2 regions of the Turicibacter bilis genome follow, and region 2 is predicted to be linked to the other one. Evidence: riboswitches for the same ligand, from Rfam matches in the RefSeq annotation. Region 2 holds a riboswitch; the other holds the start of a gene.
What was found. A riboswitch is a leader RNA that binds a small molecule or an ion and turns the genes downstream of it on or off. The one in region 2 is predicted to bind lysine.
Positions count from the first base shown of each region.

Region 1: another riboswitch for lysine. It lies ahead of J0J69_RS03045 (transporter substrate-binding domain-containing protein); the one in region 2 lies ahead of J0J69_RS10160 (YfcC family protein).

Region 1 covers NZ_CP071249.1:644,773-647,991, reverse strand. Annotated here, with positions in the region: gene J0J69_RS03050 (endonuclease MutS2) at 1-975, shown strand, start outside; lysine riboswitch at 1,109-1,275, shown strand; gene J0J69_RS03045 (transporter substrate-binding domain-containing protein) at 1,355-2,164, shown strand; gene J0J69_RS03040 (amino acid ABC transporter permease) at 2,175-2,927, shown strand; gene J0J69_RS03035 (amino acid ABC transporter ATP-binding protein) at 2,939-3,219, shown strand, end outside.
Region 2 covers NZ_CP071249.1:2,102,386-2,105,604, forward strand. Annotated here, with positions in the region: gene J0J69_RS10150 (helix-turn-helix domain-containing protein) at 1-659, shown strand, start outside; gene J0J69_RS10155 (hypothetical protein) at 757-963, shown strand; lysine riboswitch at 1,406-1,580, shown strand; gene J0J69_RS10160 (YfcC family protein) at 1,824-3,219, shown strand, end outside.

The sequences.
Region 1 (3,219 bases), 1.3 Mb from region 2:
GATGATGTCATTAATGCGTCAGTGGAGTTTAATATTGAAACATTATCGCCAACCTATCGTTTATTAGTTGGGGTACCAGGTCGTTCAAACGCGTTTGAAATTTCAAAACGTTTAGGGTTAAAAGAAGCGATTTTAACAACAGCTCGTGCGTATGTTGAAACAGAACGTACGGAAATGACTGATTTAATTACGAAATTAGAAGATCGTGGTTTAGAGTTAGATCATGAAATTCAATTATTACAAAAACAAAATCAAGAAGTAGAAGCGATGCGTCTTGATTATGAACGTAAGATTGCAAAGTTTGAAGCTGAACGAGAGCGTGTCTTAGAAGACATTAAAAAAGAAGCTTTTGAAAATATTCGTCAGGCAAAAGAAGAAGCAGAACAAATTGTAGCGGATTTACGTCAAGCAAAGAAAATGGCTGACTTAAGTATTAAAGATCATGAACTAACAGAAAAACTAACGTCGCTTAAAAAATCAGAAGCCAAACAAGCAGAGCAGTTTAAACGTAAAGCACGTAATAAGGCCCCACTAAAAGCAGGAGATGAAGTCATGGTACTTTCATTAAATCGTCAAGGAGAACTCATTGAGAAAACAAAAAATGGTGACTGGATGGTTCAACTTGGAATGATGAAAGTAAACATTAAAGAAGAAGATTTAGAATATTTACGTCAATCAGTGAAGAAAAAAGATTCAGGCAAAGGTAAAATGATTCATAAACGTAACACAAACGTTGGGATTCAACTAGACTTACGTGGGGAACGCTATGAGGATGCGATGTTACGTTTAGATAAATATATGGATGAAGTCCTGTTAGCAGGATATCAAACCGTGACAATCATTCATGGTCATGGAACGGGAGCTCTTCGCCAAGGGGTTCATAAATATTTAAAGAAAAACAAACATGTTGCTTCATTTAGATTCGGTGGTGCTGGTGAAGGTGGTACAGGAGCAACTGTGGTTGAGTTAAAATAATAATTAAAGACATAGGGTACCCTATGTCTTTTTTCGTACCAGAGTATTAAGTTACTTTATAAAATAATCCAAAAATTTCCTATAAATACTTGAGGTTCATGTTAAAAAATGGTACATTAAGTTTAGACAAGAAAAATCGTATAGAGGTAGCGGTGCATCAGAGTATTATTTGGAGTCGGCAGACAGTGAAAGATAAGAAAGGTAATCATCGCCGAAAGCTAGCATTGGCAGATGCCTAGCTTGGGGTTGCAGGGAATACCTGTAACACTCCTTCAGAAATGAAGAGGAGCTATTAATCAAGCGGACTTTAAAAAGGTAAGTCGTGTTTAATAGCACGACTTTTTTTGTTGAAGAAAATCAAAAGGGGAGAAAAATTGATATGAAAAAATTTATTGGAGTTTTAGCATTAGGTTCGTTGTTAGTTGGGTGTGGAGCAAACGGAACAAATTCAGAGGATCAATTTATTGTAGGAATGGAGTGTAATTATGCTCCATTTAACTGGCAAACAGATAAGGAAACGGAAACAGCTGTTTCAATTGGTGGAGCGGGATTATGTGATGGTTATGATATACGAGTGGCCTCACAAATTGCAGATACGCTGGGGAAAGAATTAGTCGTTAAAAAATTAGATTGGGATGGATTACAGCCAGCACTTCAATCAGGGGAAATTCATGCCATTATTGCAGGGATGACAGCGAATGAAGAGCGTGAACAAGGAATTGACTTTACAACACCATACTTTGAATCTGAAATGGTCATGATAGTTAAAAAAGATGGAAACTATGTGGATGCCACTTCAATTAATGACTTTAGTGGAGCTAATGTCATCGGACAAATGAATACAAATTATGATGAAATCATTGATCAAATCAAAGATGTTAATCATTTAACGCCACGTTCAAGCTATCCTGAATTAGTTCAAACATTATTAGCAGGAGAGTCTGATGGAATCACAGCTGAATTACCAGTTGCCGAAGGAGTTGTCCAAGCGAATCCAAGTTTAACAATTATTCATTTTGCTGATGGGGAAGGATTTGATGTAGATACATCTGTATCAATTGGGTTAAAAGAAGGAAGCCGCGGATCAGATTTCTTTAATAACGTACAAGCTGCTTTAGATCAAATTTCTGAAGCGACACGTCAGGAATGGATGAATGCTGCACGCGAAACAGCGCCAACAGGAGAGTAAGAGGGTGTTTATGATGTTTCAAGTTGATTTTTTTGAGAAAGCTTTTGATTTATTTACAAATAATTTTAATTTATTTTGGTATGGGATTAAAATTACATTATTATTAGCCTTATTGGGAACAATATTTGGATTAGTTATTGGTCTTGTTTTAGGAGGGATTCGTGCCATTGCCATCGAACCTCGTGATTCGATGGGAGTTAAGGCTATAAAAAAAGTATTACATTGGATTGTGGGGTTGTATGTGTGGTTCTTTAGAGGAACGCCGATGATGGTGCAAGCAATGTTTTTATATTATGCCTTAAGACCTGTCCTTGGGTGGGATGCGATGACAGCAGGGATTGTAATTATTTCTGTGAATACGGGTGCTTATATGGCGGAGATTATTCGTTCTGGGATTCAATCCATTGATAAGGGGCAAATTGAAGCTGCACGTAGTATTGGAATGACGAGCTCGCAAACCATGAGATACATTATTTTACCACAGGCCATCAAAAATTCATTCCCATCTATCGGAAATGAATTTATCGTTAATATCAAAGATAGTTCGATGCTAAATGTCATTGGGGTGATTGAAGTTTTCTTTCAATCACGATCAGTAGCTGGTAGTGCGATGTTATATTCAGAAACATTTTTTATTACTTGTTTGATTTATTTAGTGTTGACAACGATTACGGCGCAAATTTTGCGATTTATTGAGAAAAGAATGAATCTGCCTAAAACATCTTTTCCAGCGTCACAAACTGTACCTAATACGCTTGACTAAGGAGGATCATAGTGGAAGCGAATCATATTATTGAAATCCATCGTTTGAAAAAACATTTTGGGAATTTAGAAGTTTTAAATAACATTGAGTTTCATGTAAAAAAAGGAGAAGTTATTACAATTATTGGATCAAGTGGAAGCGGGAAATCAACCCTTTTACGTTGTATTAATTTATTAGAGAATCCAGATAGTGGAGAAATTTTATATCATGGAAAAGATATTTTAAAGGGAAATATTAATATTAATCATCATCGAACAAAAGTGGGAATGGTATTTCAAAGCTTTAATTTATT
Region 2 (3,219 bases):
TTTCTCTTTGTTATTTAAATGAAGGCAAGTATGAAAAAAGTTTAGAGTGGATTACTCCGGTATTAGAACAAAGTGAATATCTACAGCCTAAAGCGGCAGCTTATTTAATTAAATCGACTATTTTAAAAAGACAAGGTCGAGATGAGTTAGGAAGAGAGTTATTACTCGAATTGATTAATAATCCTTTTTATGAAGATTATTTGGGTTATGCTTATCATAATTTAGGCTGTAGCTTTAAAGACTCAGGACTATATCAACAAGCACTTGATTGTTTGAAGATAGCACTCCCTCTCCGTGAAACAGTTAAGCAACGCTCGATTACCAAATGTTTGATGGGCGAAGTTTATTTTAGAATAGGCAATTATGAAAAAGCTCATAGTTTATTAGTCGAGGTTAAAGATATTATTTTTCATAAAGGTTCTCTTGAACAACAAGAGGCGACTTTAGAGTGGGGATTAGATTTATATTTGGAAACTCAAGACTTTGAGTCCATGTTGATTTTGTTAGAGGATATTCAAAAATTAGTTGATAAAGAGATATTAGATGAGTTTATTTATACGAAATTTCAAAATCGATTATATAAAAGGATTATGAATGATGTTCTTGGTCAACAGAAAGATTTAAATGAATACCGTATTTTACTTGATGCTATTACGTAAAAGGTCACAGATTTTTCAATAAATCTGTGACCTCTTTTTTCTTTATTCCACAATAAATAACTACTTATAATAGTTATGGAAACAGGAGGACGTAGTAGTGAATAAATTTAACGATTATCAAATGCATCGGATGATTTATTTATTACGATTATCATTTTGTATCGATCAAAAGAATAAGTACATTCCGGATACGAAAGTAAATGATACTCCGAATAACTCAACTAATAATAAAATTAGTTTAGAAGATTATCCAATTGACTTAGTCAATTTAGATGAAATCTTGGAAGAATCACATCATATTTGAAATGTCTTACAAATAAAATCGATATAAAATAAGTTTCTATATCTATCATTAATTAGGGAGAGTGTTATGCACTCTAATTAAGGTTAGTGTCGTTCATCATTACAAGGGTACGTAGAAAGCTGTTGTTAGGGGTAGCAACAGCTTTTTATGTTTCATTAAAAATATTCAAAAAAATAAAGCCTTAAATCATCATGAATACACATTAATATTTAAAAAATAAACGAAATAGTCTTCTTTTAAACTATATGATTATAAAATAGAGAATGATAAAACAAGCATCAAACAACAAAATGCTAATTTCGACATTATATGGTATTTATAACTAATTTATATAAAATTTTAATGTTTTAATAATAAAAAATAAGTGTTTCTTATACTATTTAATAAAAAAATGTTGTTTTTGAGTATAAAATAAGATAAGATGACATTGTAAATTAAATAGGTTTTAGATAGAGGTGCGGTAATTAAGAGTACTATCGAAGAGTGAAGATGTTGACGCGATAGGAAAGGGATTCTCGCCGAAGCCTATAACTGATACTTTAAGGTTATAGAGCTGGTGTTAAGTAGAAGATATTTAACATTGTCACAATTTATTATTGTGGAGGGCTATCATTCCGGATTTAAATCATCCTAACTTAGTACGGTTATATGATAAAAGTCTTGAGAATGGCCTCAGGACTTTTTGAATGTTTTGATTAGAGTCGTCCCAATAATCGTGGAGAGCTATCATTTGAGAATCGGAAATAAGGATGATCTATTGTTCTTTTCTGAAGGTCTTGAGTGAATGGCTCAAGGCTTTTTTTATTTGCCTCTTTCAACTAAACACTATTTAAAATTTAAAATAAGAGGGAGAAAAAAATATGCTTAGTTTAAGAAAACCAAGAGTTGATGGTAAAGAGGAGACAAAAGAATTTAAAGTCCCTCATACTTTAGTCATTGTTACATTTATTTTAGTTATCGTAGCATTAGCAACATGGATTTTACCTGCAGGAACATATGAGCGTATCGTCAATGATGCAGGGAAAACAGTCGTTGTTGATGGTTCATTCGCTTATGTTGATCAAACCCCACAAGGATTATTTAGTGTATTACAAGCCCCAATTCATGGAATTGTAGGAGCGGCAGAAATTATTGCTTTCTTATTTGTAGTTAGCGGATCAATTGCAATTATTACAAAAACACGTGCTATTGATGCTGGAATTACAAATGCCGTTAAATCATTTAAAGGAAAAGAAATGTTAATGATTCCGGTTATTATGGGATTATTCTCATTAGGTGGGGCCATCTTCGGAATGACGGAAGAAGCTATTCCATTTATTGCGATGCTTATTCCTTTATGTTTAGCCTTAGGATACGATAGTATTATGGCGATGGCAATTTCTTATATGGGATGTATTGTTGGATTCGCAACAGCCATGTTAAATCCATTCTCGGTAGGAATTGCTCAAAGTATCGCACAGGTGCCAGCAGGAACAGGGGTTGGATTCCGAACGATCATCTGGGCGGTTACAACAGTAGCTTCAATTTTATATTTAATGTGGTATGGACGCCGTATTAAACGTAATCCACAATTAAGTCCAGTTTACGAAATTGATCAGGTACGTCGTCAGGAGTTAGAAGACGCAGAATCTGAACATTTACCATTCACATTCAAACATAAAGTTATTTTAGCATCTATCTTAGTATGTTTAGCTGCTATCGTTATAGGTGTTTTACAATTTGGATTTGGAATTCCAGAAATTGCGGCTATCTTCTTTGCAACGGGAATTATCTGTGGATTCATTGGGCGTTTAAGTTTAGATGATATGGCCAATTCATTCATTCACGGAGCAAAAGATATGATTAGTGCAGCAGTAGTGGTTGGATTTGCACGTGCAATTGTTATCATTGCTCAAGACGGACAAATTATTGATACGATTCTTTATAACTTATCAAACTTCATTGGACAATTGCCATCGTTAGTTGCTGGATATGTGATGTTCTTTGTTCAAATGTTTATCAATTTCTTTATCTCATCGGGATCAGGACAAGCTGCTTTAACGATGCCAATCATGGCACCGCTTGGTGAGTTAGTTGGTATTACACCACAAACTTCAATTTTAATTTTCCAATTTGGTGATGGATTCTCAAATGCTATCTTCCCAACAAGTGCTGTTTTAATGGCTTGTTTAGGTGTAGCGGGAATTCCATGGGCAAAATGGATTAAATGGGTTTGGCCAGTTCAATTAATTTTTGGTGGATTAGCAATTATCTTTA